Regions from separate parts of the Providencia sp. PROV208 genome, predicted to be linked through region 2. Evidence: predicted binding sites of a transcription regulator. Region 2 holds the regulator's gene; the other holds the start of a gene.
What was found. Region 2 encodes CRP, which controls carbon source genes, mostly activating them, when cyclic AMP is high. Its sites were predicted from a motif close to ATGTGANNNNNNTCACAT; they were not measured.

Region 1: deoC (deoxyribose-phosphate aldolase) is a predicted target of CRP. The motif match lies at 2,959-2,976, and genes of this name have one in related genera.

The regions. Positions count from the first base shown of each region.
Region 1 is NZ_JAMPNS010000003.1:310,160-317,802, forward strand. Features, by position in the region: gene deoB (phosphopentomutase) at 1-465, opposite strand, end outside; gene deoA (thymidine phosphorylase) at 547-1,869, opposite strand; gene deoC (deoxyribose-phosphate aldolase) at 1,971-2,750, opposite strand; gene PR766_RS03215 (NupC/NupG family nucleoside CNT transporter) at 3,210-4,505, opposite strand; gene PR766_RS03220 (TatD family hydrolase) at 4,786-5,586, opposite strand; gene PR766_RS03225 (patatin-like phospholipase family protein) at 5,576-6,655, opposite strand; gene PR766_RS03230 (BON domain-containing protein) at 6,800-7,213, opposite strand; gene PR766_RS03235 (Hok/Gef family protein) at 7,482-7,625, opposite strand.
Region 2 is NZ_JAMPNS010000012.1:20,751-28,393, reverse strand. Features, by position in the region: gene PR766_RS10360 (hypothetical protein) at 1-557, opposite strand, end outside; gene PR766_RS10355 (hypothetical protein) at 736-1,104, opposite strand; gene crp (cAMP-activated global transcriptional regulator CRP) at 1,303-1,935, opposite strand; gene PR766_RS10345 (OsmC family protein) at 2,260-2,664, shown strand; gene PR766_RS10340 (phosphoribulokinase) at 2,741-3,607, opposite strand; gene PR766_RS10335 (YheU family protein) at 3,656-3,874, opposite strand; gene PR766_RS10330 (hydrolase) at 3,871-4,854, opposite strand; gene PR766_RS10325 (LysE family translocator) at 4,957-5,562, shown strand; gene murP (PTS N-acetylmuramic acid transporter subunit IIBC) at 5,629-7,098, opposite strand; gene murQ (N-acetylmuramic acid 6-phosphate etherase) at 7,126-7,643, opposite strand, start outside.

The DNA.
Region 1 (7,643 bases), on a different contig from region 2:
TTCATCAAGGATCACTGTACCCGATGAGTGACAGTTACCTAAATAACCCGGTAAATTGGCTTTTTCGACCAGTGTATCCAACAGCTCCTGAGGGAAGCTGTTTTCATGTTTTTCGAAATAGCCCCAGTCAAACAGAACAGGAACACCTGCGATTTCCCAGTGACCTGATGGCGTATCTTTACCTGAAGAAAGCTCGCTTGCATAACCATAAGCGCCGATGATTTCCGCATTAGGATCCAGACCCACAGGGAATTTTCCGCTCGATTCTTCTCCTGCTTTACCTAAACCTAATTTTGTTAAGTTAGGCAGGTGTAATGGACCTTTACGACCTTTATCAGCTTCACCGCGAGCACAAGCTTCTGCGATATGACCAAGTGTGTTTGAACCTTCGTCACCGAATTTGTGGGCATCACCCGCAGCACCGATCCCAAAGGAATCCAATACCATAATAAATGTGCGTTTCATATTTATTCTCCTGCGATACAGCTTATCTGTTCATCGCTTCAATCTAACCCGAACCTTTCGATGAAAAATGCGGATATCGGTTTATTCACTAATTTGACGATAGACCATAGGCGTCGCTTCAGGGGCTTTATCCCCAATAATCATAGCAGCACGAACTTCTTTCGCCGCATCTTCCCATGATTTTTCGCTATTGGCATGAATAATCGCAAGTGGAGTTTGGGTATCAACTTTGCTACCTAATGCTGCGATTTCACTTAAACCAACGCTATAATCGATTGGGTCAGTTGCTTTACGACGACCACCACCTAACGTTACCACAGACATACCCAGTGCTCGTGTGTCCATTTGTGTGATAATGCCGGCTTGTGGTGCATAAACAGCTTTGCTAAGCACTGCTGTTGGCAGATATTTGTTGTAGTTCTCAACAAAATCTTTTGGACCTTTTTGTGCCGCAACCATACGACCAAATACTTCAGCGGCTTGACCGTTGTCCAGTACCGCTTGTAATTTCTGGCGGGCCTCTTCACGATTAGCTGCCAATTTACCCGATACCAACATTTCAACACATAACGCCATCGTAACTTCAAATAAACGTGGGTTACGGTATTCACCCGTCAGGAACTGGACGGCTTCACGGACTTCGACAGCGTTACCTGCGCTAGATGCGAGAACTTCGTTCATATCGGTTAGTAGTGCCGTGGTATTACAGCCCGCGCCATTCGCCACTTGAACAATGGATTCAGCCAGTTGCTCTGATTTTTCATACGTTGGCATAAATGCGCCAGAACCCACCTTAACGTCCATCACTAAAGCATCTAAACCTTCGGCTAACTTCTTACCTAAAATAGAGGCAGTGATCAGTGGGATAGAGTCAACAGTAGCTGTGATATCACGGGTCGCATAAAAGCGTTTATCCGCAGGTGCTAACGAATTAGTTTGTCCAATAATCGCCACACCAACATGCTTAATAATATCTCGGAAACGTTCATCGTCAGGGAAAATATCAAATCCTGGAATGGCTTCAAGCTTATCTAATGTTCCACCCGTATGACCCAAACCACGACCAGAAATCATTGGTACATAACCACCGCAAGCCGCGACCATTGGACCTAACATCAATGAAGTGACATCACCAACGCCACCCGTGGAGTGTTTATCCACTAATGGACCATTCAGATTCAGTGATTTCCAATTTAATACGGAACCTGAGTCACGCATTGCGAGCGTCAGTGCGACACGTTCAGGCGTTGTCATGTCATTGAAATAGATAGTCATTGCTAAGGCAGCAATTTGACCTTCAGAAACAGTGTTATCACGCACACCATTGATGAAGAAACGAATTTCCTCTTCACTTAATGATTTGCCATCACGTTTTTTACGAATAATTTCTTGAGCGAGAAACACAATAGGCTCCTTAATTTACATCGAATTCTTCGGCTAAACAGTCACTGCTATTGCCCAGAATCGATTGGGCAATAGTCTGATATCACTGATGACTGCGATTATTAATAGCTGCTAGTAGACTTTTTAACGTCAAATCCTAGCGTATTTAATAAGTTCGCTAATAAGCTAGATGCCCCAAAACGGAAATGGCGAGCATCCGCCCAATTGTCGCCTAAGATTTTGCTTGCTAAGGCTAAATATTGTGCTGCTTCTTCAGCGGTACGAACACCGCCAGCAGGTTTGAAACCAACACTTTTCGCGACGCCCATATCATGGATGACTTGCATCATGATTTCAGCGCTTTCTAAAGTGGCATTCACAGGTACTTTACCTGTCGATGTCTTAATAAAATCAGCACCTGCATTGATTGAAATTTCAGATGCCTTACGAATTAAATCTGCGTCTTTTAATTCGCCTGTTTCAATGATTACTTTCAGTAATACATTTGCTTCTGCACATGCATCTTTACATGCTTTCACTAAATCGAAACCGATTTTTTCATTCCCTGCCATCAATGCACGATAAGGGAAAACAACATCAACTTCATCAGCACCGTAAGCGATAGCCGCTTTCGTTTCTGCTAATGCAATTTCAATATCATCATTACCATGTGGGAAGTTGGTGACAGTTGCAATACGGATATCGGGTGTTCCTTGTTCACGTAATGTTTTACGTGCAATAGGAATAAAACGAGGATAAATACAGATAGCAGCGGTGTGGCCTGCAGGGCTTTTTGCCTGATGACATAGTGCGATAACTTTCGCATCAGTGTCGTCATCATTCAATGTGGTTAAGTCCATCAGGGTCAGTGCGCGTTGCGCTGCTGCTTTTAAATCAGTCATATAACTCTCCAACGATGTTAATTCTTTCAGAACGATACGTTCTTTGTTGGCGAGCGGGCTTGTTCCATAAAGATGCTAGTTAGGTTTTCCAAACTCAGCAGCTGAGATCCATCTCACCGCACGGTGCCCTAGAGTCAGTTGACTCTAAGAACTATCAGTTCCGTGGCAACTTACTAATACCTATTTGACCACGTAACTGGGATATTTTATGCGCTACAAATCACATTTATCGACTGAACGTTACATTATTAAATATATATCCGTGAACAATATCACAGTATAGCAGGTAATCACTCACTGTTTCACCGTCATTATACTGACTGCCGCCGCTTCGTCATAAATTGATTACGTTAAGGATAGTTGAAAAAGTAAGAGTTACGATACAAAACAGAAAAAGAATATCTCAGAATAAAATGACAGCGGAAAGACAAATTGCCCTTCCGCTGCAAAATAGAGGGATTACATTGCGGTCATTGCTGCCAAGGTTAAGAAGAAGCCTGCGATGGTTGCGCTCATTAAGTTAGAGAGCGTACCGGCCATAACGGCTTTCATACCTAAACGAGCTACATCACTACGGCGATTTGGAGCCATTCCACCTAAGCCACCCAGCAAAATTGCCACAGAAGACAAGTTTGCAAAACCACACAGTGCGAAAGAAATAATCGCTTTAGAGTGATCAGACAGAACTTGTTTACCCGCTGCAATCACATCCGCATCTGCTTTCATATATTCACCGAAGTTCATGAAAGCCACGAATTCGTTTACAACGACTTTTTGACCAATAAATGAGCCTGCAATGGTCGCTTCGCTCCATGGCACACCAATAAGGTATGCGATTGGCGCAAATACCCAGCCCAATAATAATTCTAGGGATAATTGTGGATAGTTAAACCAACCACCGACGCCACCTAAAATACCGTTGATCAGAGCGATTAATGCGATAAACGCGAGTAACATAGCCCCCACGTTCAGAGCCAGCTGCATACCGGATGCTGCACCAGATGCTGCGGCATCAATGATATTCGTTGGGCGATCTTCCTCAGCGACTAAATCTTTGGCATCCACATTATCTCTAGCCACTTCTGTTTCTGGCACCATTAATTTAGCAAATAGCAAACCACCCGGCGCCGCCATGAAGGATGCTGCAATCAGGTACTCCATTGGAACGCCCATTTGCGCATAACCAGCTAAGACAGAGCCCGCTACAGAGGCTAAACCACCACACATGATGGCAAATAGTTCAGAGGTCGTCATGGTCGAAATATAAGGACGAACAACCAGAGGGGCTTCTGTTTGACCAACGAAAATATTCGCTGTTGCAGATAAAGACTCGGTTCTTGAGGTTCCCAGAACTTTTTGCAGACCACCACCTAGAATTTTGATGACCAGTTGCATGATGCCAAGATAATACAGGACTGCAATCAATGATGAGAAGAACACGATGATAGGCAATACACGGAAAGCAAAGATAAAACCGCCACCGCCAAATAACTCAAACATTTTGTCAGAAACCAGTCCGCCAAAGATAAAGCTCATCCCATCTTGGCCATAACCGATAACTTTAGATACGCCGTTAGACATACCTTCTAAAACACTGCGCCCCGCAGGGACATAAAGAACAAATGCACCAATGGCGACTTGGATTAAAAAAGCACCGCCGACTGTACGAAGTCTAATGGCTCGACGATTGCTGGAGAAAAGAACGGCTATCGCAATAAGCACCGCCATCCCAACAATACTCAAAATGAGTTGCATGGAAGTATCCCTGTTCACTTAATTCTAGGTTAATGTATAAATAAACTCGTAAGGCTCCGCGAGTCTTAGTTCGATGATTATAACCAGTCATCATTAATAACCCGCAATATTCATCACAAATCCAAAGTGCAATAAGCAACATAAATTCAAATATTGTGATAAACATCACAATAGGCAGTCAGTTTAGTCTGGAAAGGCACGAATACGATAGTCTATTAGGTAAAAAACTGAATGGTTTTACTTGAGTAACTCATGGAAATACATAAGAAATAATTATCAATTAGCGCATTTCGGTCTGATTTAGATTAAATAACGTCCGACTATTGTTGTAAAGTTGTTGTGCTATCTCATCGGCAGATTCGTGTCGCAGCTCACATAAAGACTGAAATACCCACTGAATACGCTCAGGTCGATTAGGTTCACCTTGAAAACCGGATACAGGCATATCCGGCGCATCAGTCTCAAACACTAAACAACTTAGCGGAAGTTGTGCCATCACTTGGCGTGTTTTATTGGCCCGCTCATAAGTGATTGTTCCGCCAACACCGATGTAATATCCCAATTTCACAAAGTTTTCAGCCTGAGAGAGACTACCCGCAAAGCCATGCACCACACCACGAGCAGGAACATCATGGCGACGTAACATGGCAGCTAGTTGATCATGGGATTTTCTCGAATGCAGGATAATCGGTAAGTCAAACTGTTTAGCTAACTTCAGTTGACGCTGAAGCAGTATTTGTTGGCGCTCAAATTGTGGATCTTGCATATAGAGGTCGAGTCCAATCTCCCCAATAGCGATACATTTTTTACTTTTACGCGCCAAAAAATCTACCAGCATTTCAAAATGCACTTCTTGAAACTGACTTAAATACAAGGGATGAAACCCCATTGCGGCATACAACTGGGGATAATCAAGAGAGAGACTCCAAACTCGCTGAAAATTATCTGCACTCACCGTTGGGATAATGATATCTGTTATCCCTCCTTCTGCGGCTTTCTCTAAGCTGTCTGACAATGCATCGCTAAATGGAGGAAAATCAAAATGACAGTGGGTATCGATAAAACGAGGATTATCCATCATGCACTTGGCTACCTTGCAAAACGTTAGCGCCAACAACATCAGCCACCTTTTCGACTAGTAAGGATTCTTCCTGATCTTCTATATGGGCCAATTCTAACGAATGTCTACGCTTAGAAAATCGATTAAAACTCGTATCATTACTGGCAAATTGTTGAGCCAATGCAGCAATAAAATAGCGTCCACAACGACGACCTACATGATAGTCTTGATTTAAGGCACTAATTTTACTACCCAACGCACTACTTTTCAGCGGTGTGGGCGGGTAAATTTCAAAAATTTGTACGCCATCAGGTGGGTTTTCAATAAACTCTTGGGTTTTACGATAGCTTTTTAAGTGAACTTTTAACATCGCAGCCATTCGCTGTAACGCCGAATTATCCCCTTCTAACCAACGCGTCATACGCTTAACCCACTCAGGTGTAAAATACATCTGAGAAGGCACTGTACGAACTACAACAATGGTGTCAGCACCACGCCGATAAGCTTCTTCAACAGGGATAGCTGCGCTGATTCCACCATCATGATATCGCACACCACTAAATTCAACGCCTGTCCGATAAAACCCAGGAATTGCACTGGAAGCGCGAATGATGTCTAACCACGAATCCGCATCCGGTTGTAAAAATTCAGCAGAAAAATCATCACTACGGCTTGCTCCCATATAGAATTCACGCCCAGACTTTAACAATTCAAGCCCTGCATCCATATTAAGAGGGAACTCTTTCGCCGTCGTTTCAATCAACCAATCAAGGTCGATTAAATTCCCGCCACGAATGAATCGCAGTGGGTTAAAAAAATCAAGGTTGGTGGTATAGCGCGTAATGACTCGGCGAGCATAACCTGCTTGCCCACAGATATAAGCCGATAGATTTTGAGCGCCTGCAGAGGTTCCAATCATCAAATCAAAAGGGTTAAAGTTTTCTATCAAAAACTCATCCAATACACCCGCAGTGAAAATACCACGCTGACCGCCTCCTTCACAAATAAGTGCGGTTTTTCCTCCGTTAATTTCGTCAGAAAATGCGAGTGGCTCAATCGTGCCTAAAGTGACTGGAACATGCTTTCCCATAGTAACCCTTTATCTATATTGACATTGACGACTCGTTCATCAATCCCACTATCAATCAAATGACATTGGTTTTCATTAAACCGCTTTTCTCTGGGAGAGCAAATAGCAAAATGAGCTTTCAATTGAAAGCCCATTTAAAAGAAATTACTTATCTGCCAGAACTAAACCATTTTGTACTGATTTTACACCTTTTGCTGTCGAGGCGATTTGTACAACTTGATTTATTTGTTCGCTAGATTTAAGGAAACCTGAGAGGTAAACCACACCTTGAATCGTTTTCACTGAGACGCTATTGCTTGGGATTCCACTCGTACTTAAGAGCTTACTTTTAATATCCGCAGTAATAGATGAATCATCCATATAAGTGTCGGTGCTTTTCACGCCACTAGAAATGGCATTTCCTGTATCTTTTCCTGCCATTTCAACAGTTTTAGCTGCGCTGTCCCAAGTTTCCGAAGCTTGTTTTTTCAAGGCGCTATCCGATGATGAGCTACAAGCAAAAAGTGCCCAGCTCAACCCAATGACACCTAAAGAGCGTAAAACGGCGATCTTTTTCATTGGAACCTTCCTCTTGGTATGATTAATAAACTAACAATGTCATAGCCTAAGTAAAAAATAGGTAAAAATAAAGTCAAATAACTCATCTATCAGAGGATTACTAAAGGAAAAATTTTATTCCCAGAAAAATATTCTTAATTCGATTATTCAAATCAGAAAGCGACAAATCATTCTCTAGCTGTAGGCTGTAGTAAGAATAGAAAAATAGGGTGCCTGTACCACCAACGAACAACAGAAGAGAAATGTGGGGGATAACTCCCCCACCAGACTACTCAATACATAACAGAGTAGCTTGAACCTTTGTATTTCCACTCACTACATTGACCGTACATAACCGATCCCGCAGTTGTAGTGAAAGACACAATACCGTGATACACACGGTCATTAGCCCTATCAGAGCGAACTTGGTCATTCCTCTTGACTCCTGTAC
Region 2 (7,643 bases):
AATACCGTCGGTTTTACTGTTGTATTGATCTGTTTCTTTTCTTGTTTCACTGTTTTTAATTTTCGAGATAATGCAATGGCTGGAGGCTGGGATATTTGTGGTGTGGCTGTGTCAGAAGGTGTTTGCGTGGGGGGGAGGCTATTTTCATGCTGTTCTTCTTTAGCATTAAAATATTGAGCAAATACCGTGCCATCGTAATGATTATGGATTAATGGTTTAGTTTGTTTATCCCATTTTTTAAATTTATTTGATACAAAATCATCATAAAATTCTTGTTTCCAAGCAGGCAACTGTTCACAGGATTCAAATGACTCATCATCCCATGATGCATCATCCATTGTGGTCATAATAAAATCGTGAGTGGTGTTTTGGTCTTTTAATTCTGTTTCATGATTTTTTAAATTAAAAAAATCATGACGACTTTTTATTTTAGCAATTTGATTGGCAATTAATGAAATTTTAGTCTCAGAACTTAATGAACCTTGGTTGGTTTTTTGGATATAGAGTTTGAGTGCGGAACTGGTGTCACATCGAATTTTTGGGAATGAAATGGGCATATGATACCTCACCTTGATAATGTAAAAATGAGGCTAGTTTATTCAGTAATATGTACTTGCAATATAAAAAAACGACTTTAGATAATTAACTAATTGATAAAAAAGGCCTAACAAATAGCGGTTAGGCAAAAGTGTGGCATATTCATTAAGGTGCTACATATGGCAAAAATTTGGAATGCTATTTGCTCGTAAGATTCTTAAAGAATACGAAGCTCTTATTAAATTCAATTGAATGGGTATCAATGTTTTTGTTTGAATGAGTACCAAACATAACCGCTACCTTCGGCTTAGAAACATGCTGGGTAGGTTGGCTATTAGGAACTAAACGACCAATACTCAATGAAGATACAAAACGTGTTTGAGGCAAATTGTTGACTTTTTCCAGCGGCTTTTTCGCTAATGCGGGGCATTTTGTTGTTGAGCGATTTGCCGCATCTAAATGTTCGAAAAAAGCCTGCTTTTTCAAGAAAGTGTTAATACAGCGTTTTTGGTATTTCTCTAAATGCTGAAGAGACTCTGCATGGCTTAGATTATTAATGTGTGTCATGAATGAAATCCTAAATAATTATTGGCTAACTATTCAGTATTCTATATAGAAGAATGTTTTCTATAATATCAAAAAACGCGGTTATTTTTTGTTCAGGCGAAAAGGTTATATTACTGACATGTATAAAAAAGGGTTTATATCACTGATACAAACCCTTTTTATTCAGAGTCCAGCTAATAAGCTAGACGGAAAAATAAATTATCGTGTGCCGTAGACAACAATTGTTTTACCATGCGCGGAGATTAAATTTTGGTCTTCCAGCATTTTTAAAATACGACCCACTGTTTCACGGGAACAACCGACGATTTGACCAATTTCCTGACGGGTAATTTTAATTTGCATGCCATCAGGGTGAGTCATCGCATCAGGTTGTTTTGCTAAATTTAACAATGTTTGAGCAATACGACCAGTAACGTCTAAGAATGCAAGGTTACCTACTTTTTCGGAAGTGGTTTGCAAGCGATTCGCCATTTGCGCAGAAAGACGCATCAGGATATCTGGGTTGACTTGAATCAGCTGACGGAATTTCTTATAGGAAATTTCAGCGACTTCGCAAGCAACTTTTGCGCGAACCCATGCAGTACGTTCCTGTCCTTCTTCAAATAACCCAAGTTCGCCAATGAAGTCTCCCTGATTTAAATAAGAGAGAATCATTTCTTTGCCTTCTTCATCTTTGATTAAAGCAGCCACTGAACCTTTAACAATGTAGTAAAGGGTTTCTGCTTTTTCACCCTGATGGATCAGAGTGCTCTTGGATGGATACTTATGAATATGGCAGTGTGACAAAAACCATTCAAGAGTAGGGTCTGTTTGTGGCTTGCCGAGAACCATTAGCGTTATCCTCTGTATGTTATTGCAACCTTTCGAAAAGTAGGGAAAGGCTGACTTTAAAGTGTCTAGCTTAGCATATTAAGTCACATTGATGCCTATTATTAATGCTGCTATGGGCCAATGCAAATTAATATCAATTGTATAATATAATCAATTGAAACGTTGAGTTTTGATCTTAATCCTATCAACTAAGCATTGTTTGTATCATATCCAATGTCGAATGTCTTCCCTGTATCGCTTCAGCCTAATAATGCTGATATAACATTGTCTAGATATATGGAACAATGAGGCGATAAACATCACTATTTTTTGAGAGGAATAAAAATGGAAGCACGCGTAAAGTGGGTAGAAGGACTCTCTTTTTTAGGTGAGTCAGCATCAGGTCACCAAATTATGATGGATGGTAATGCAGGGGATAAAGCGCCCAGCCCAATGGAGATGGTTTTAATGGCGGCGGGTGGATGTAGTGCGATTGACGTTGTTTCCATCATTCAAAAAGGTCGTCAGGATATTCTTGATTGTGAGGTGAAATTAACGTCACAGCGCCGCGAAGAAGCGCCTCGCTACTTCACTGATATCAATTTACATTTTATTGTCACTGGTCGTGAATTAACAGACAAAGTCGTTGAACGCGCCGTCCAACTTTCGGCGGAAAAATATTGCTCCGTCGCAATCATGTTAGAAAAAACGGTGAATGTGACTCATAGCTTCGAAATTAAAAACGTATAATCGTGTTTATATTCAGATGCTTATCTTTATTATCGATAAGCATCTTATCATTAATCTATTTAATTATAATGCTGAGCTACCCATTACGCTGTTTCATGAGTTTTTCCACTAATGGCATCATAATCAGCTCCATTGCGAGACCTAATTTCCCTCCCGGCACCACAATGGTATTCATTGCTGAAATAAACGAACCATTTAGCATGGATAATAAATAGGGAAAATCAATCTGCTCTAATCCCCTGAAACGAATCACAATAAAACTTTCGTCCTGTGAGGGAATCGCTTTTGCCGAAAAAGGGTTCGAGGTATCAACCGTCGGAACGCGCTGGAAGTTAATATGGGTACGGGAGAATTGTGGCGTAATATAGTTAATATAATCTCCCATTGAACGGACTACGGAATCCATCACGGCTTCCCGAGAATGCCCCCGTTCGGTGGTGTCACGAATAAGCTTTTGAATCCATTCAAGGTTGACGATAGGTACAACGCCGACCAGCAAGTCAACATGTTGTGCCACATCGTGTTCTGGCGTGACAATACCACCATGTAACCCTTCATAGAATAACACGTCGGTATTGGATGGCAGTGACTCCCACGGCGTAAAAGTACCGGGTTGTAACCCATAAGGCACAGCTTCATCGTAGGTATGGAGGTATTTACGAGACTGCCCATAACCGGTTGTCGCGTAGTCAATTAAGGTTTGTTCAAGTAGAGAAAAATCATTGGCTTCAGGACCGAAATAACTAATATGGCGTCCTTGTTCGCGGGCTTTACGGATAGCCATATCCATTTCAGGGCGGGTATAGCGATGAAAACTATCCCCTTCAAGGGTCGCAGGGCGGATATTTAATTGATGGAATATCTTACGAAATGCTTGGCTCGTTGAGGTTGTTCCTGCGCCACTCGAACCCGTCACTGCAATAATCGGATGCTTCTTTGACATAGTGGACTCCCTGTTTTACGCCATGACCACTATTTTTGAGAAACAGCGCTACGGGCGAAACTGGTTATTAGGCATGAAATTTACCGATTCATGTAACTCAGACCAGACTAGCACAATTTCGCCAGAAACTAACTGCCGTTTCACGTCATTCACTTTATCCTGCAAGCTTTTCTCATGGGTGCCATAATCGGTGCCTTCGCGTAAAACATAACTTTCGATGAGATTTTCTAGAGTTTCAGGCGCGAGATCTTTCCACGGAATAATCATGATTTTTGCTCATTCAAATACGATGTTAACCACAACGGAATACGTGTTTCCAACCACATTTGCGGCTTTCTAAAACTGCCACCGACAAATCCAACATGCCCACCATGTTCCGTCATTTGGTATTCAATATTTGCAGGTAAATGGCTTAAATCTGGTACCACTTCCGGCGCCATAAATGGGTCATCTTTGGCGTGGATTATCAGTGTGGGTTTTGTAATCTGTGATAATTTAGGTAGCGCACTGCATTTTTGATAATAATCCGCCGCATCATCAAAGCCGTGGATGCGCGCAGTAATGACATCATCAAATTCGCGAATACGTTTAAGCTGCTTAAGTTGCAATAAATTAAGCGGAAGCGAGCCGGGGTAGCGTACCAACTTGCGCGTTGCATTGCGTTTTAACCCGTTAAGTAGGTAGCGCTGATATAGTTGAGAAATACCTTTTTCCATTTTGATGGAACAGGCTTCTAGCATGAGTGGTGCAGAGACAACAACACCCGCATCCAATTCGGCATTCTCACCATTCTCTGCTAAATAGCAGGCTAACATATTACCGCCAAGAGAGTAACCGACCGCTGCAGTTGGAGCATCCCCCCAGGTTTGTTTCAACCAATGTAAAAAATAGCGAGCATCGCTGGTTTCACCGGAATGATAAATACGTTTTTGGCGATTAGGTTCTCCGCTACACCCTCTAAAATGCATAATTACGCCTAGCCACCCTTGCTTTTGGGCGCTTTCTAACATCCCATGGGCATAAGGGCTTTTAAAATTTCCTTCCAATCCGTGAAAAATCACTAAACGAGGCTTTTTACTTGCTTGTTCTGGGTTTTCGCTCCATGCAAGATCGATAAAATCACCATCAGGCAATTCTAATCGCTGCCATGTGGGGACAATTTTCGGGGTACGCCGAAAGATCCTTGGTAATAAGGTTTGGAGGTGTGGATTTTTTGCCCAACTCATAGGGCGGAAATTTTCTGACATGGCCTTATTTTTTATTTAGTGGGAACGCTTGAGAGTCACATAACATACTGTTATTTTTCTGTGATGCAAGTAAACATATTTAGGTTGAGGAACATAGTATAAATGACTCTGGGGCTAATTTTTTCGCTTTTTACGTTTTTATTCATTGCCGCAGTCACGCCAGGCCCTAACAATATGTTGTTGACCTCTTGTGCCGCTAACTACGGATTCCGTCGTAGTATCGGATTATTATTAGGAATAATGCTTGGAATGCAGTCAATTCTTTATTTGTCTGCATTCGGCGTTGCTGCACTCTTACTATTATATCCAGCAATTCATATCGTGCTGAAAATTGTTGGTAGCATTTATTTATTATGGTTGGCATGGAAAACAGCGACTGCTAGCTATGAGCCGTTGAAAACAGATAGCAAAGCCTCTAAAAGTGTAACATGGTTCCAAGGCGGGTTATTGCAGTTCTTAAATCCGAAAGCGTGGATGATGGGATTAGGCGCAGTAGGCAGTTTTAGTCTGCCTGGTGAGCTATTTACTCAATCCATTATCTTGATGAGCATCGCTTTTGTGGCGGTGAACTTAACGGCAGGCTTGATCTGGATGGGATTTGGTTCTTTGATTGGTGTCTTCTTACGTAGCCGACGTGCATGGTTTATTTTCAATTTGGTCATGGGGATATTAACTGCCGCTTGTGTGCCATTAATTTGGCTGGAGTAATCCATTTCCAATAAATAAAAAAGACACGTTAAGTGCCTTTTTTTATCGTTCAATTCAAATCATCATCTAATCTAAATCGACATTTTTACTACCAAACAGGTAGGTGAAAATGAATCCACACAGATACGAAACTAAGACACCGCCAGCATACACAGCCATGGCTGGAAGCACGCCTTGGTCAGAGGTCATCAGTGGAATCGCAATTAATCCGGAAGGTCCGAACACCGTATTTAAACCAACAGGTAAGCCCATCCAGGCTACGGCACCAATAAAGAACCCACCGGCAGCACCACCTAAACAGGCCGTCACAAACGGTTTTACTCGCGGTAGCGTGACACCATAGATCAATGGTTCACCGATTCCTAAGAAGCCTGGGAATAACGCTCCACCAATTTGGCTACGCGTCACGGAGCCTTTTTTCGCTTTTACATACAAGGCTAATGCTGCGCCGACTTGACCCGCTCCAGCCATTGCTAAGATTGGAAATAGTGAGTTAAAGCCTTGGGCTTCGACTAATGCCACATACACAGGAATAAAACCTTGGTGGACACCGAACATGACCGCAATTAAGAACAAGCCTGCTAATACCGCGGTTCCTATCGGGTTACCATTTAAGTGCATGAACAGCCAAGACATTCCTTCGAAGAGCCATACGCCGATAGGCATGATGAAAACAAAGGTAGCAGCCCCAACGATGAGCAGTGTAATGGTCGAGGTTAAAATAATATCTAAGCTTGCAGGAATAATTTTACGAACTTGTTTTTCGACCCAAGCACCGAAAATACAGGCAATCAGGATACCGATAATGTTACCTCTAGGGTCGATATACCAACCAAAGAAGTCTGTCATACCAGAATAGAAGCCTTTAGTGGCAGCCGGATCGTAGCCTAAAATAAACAGTGCTGCGATAATCGCCCCGTTCACACCACTTCCGCCAAAGGCTTTTTGTGCGTTATAACCGATTAGCAGTCCCATAAAGGTGAATAGACCTTTACCAAACACGCTCATATAGGCAATTAAGCTTTTTAGATGGTCCAGCTGAGTTGAATCCGCAGGGAATAAATTTTGGTTTGCTGACAATAATGTTAGCAATGACGCTAGTCCCATTAACAGACCTGCGCCGATAAAGCCTGGAATTAATGGGGTAAAAATGGTCGCGAACTTAGATAAAAACCGATGGACTGCACTGGTTTGTTTCTTCTTAAGTTGCTGTTTATTCGCAGAGGCGATCTCTTTCAGATCTTGCGTCGCCGACGCATCGTGAAGCTCATCGGCTTCGCCGCTCTCTAGCATCTGCTTCATCAGATCTGCGGCTGCTTGAGCTTTACCAGGACCAAGAACAACTTGTAGTTGGTCATCACTTTCAATCACGCCAAGTACACCTGCAATTTGTTTGATTGCCGCTTTATCCACGAATTGGTCATCATGTAATGTGAGTCGCAAGCGGGTCATGCAGTTGCCGCATTGCTTGATATTACGACCGCCACCTACGTGTTGCAGGATCTGCTGTATCATTTCATTGGTTATTTTAGCCATACTGTTTCTCTCATAAATATCCGTTGATTAGACGGATTTTGCGATGTTGAGGGCAGTGCGAATAAAGCCATGGTTTTTAGCGAGTAATTGACGAGCTTCATCGGCATTTAAGCCCGATAAAATCATCAAAATCGCTGTCTTACAGTGTCTATCACATTGTTGTAATGCAGATTCTGCGGTCTGGCGGTCACATTCAGTTGCTTCCATCACAATCTTGGTTTGGCGTTCAATAAGTTTGGCATTCGTCGCTTCGACATCGACCATCAAGTTACCAAACACCTTACCGATGCGGATCATCGCTCCGGTGGTGATCATATTTAGAATGAGTTTTTGAGCCGTTCCTGCTTTCATTCGTGAAGAGCCTGTGACAACTTCAGCGCCAACAATAGGGGTAATGGCAATGTCGGCGGCTTGAGAGACAGGGCTGTCAGGGTTACAGCTAATCGCCGCGACGGTGGCACCTAAGGCGCGAGCGTATTTCATGGCACCCAGTACATAGGGAGTACGCCCACTCGCCGCGATCCCAACGAGAACATCGTTTTGAT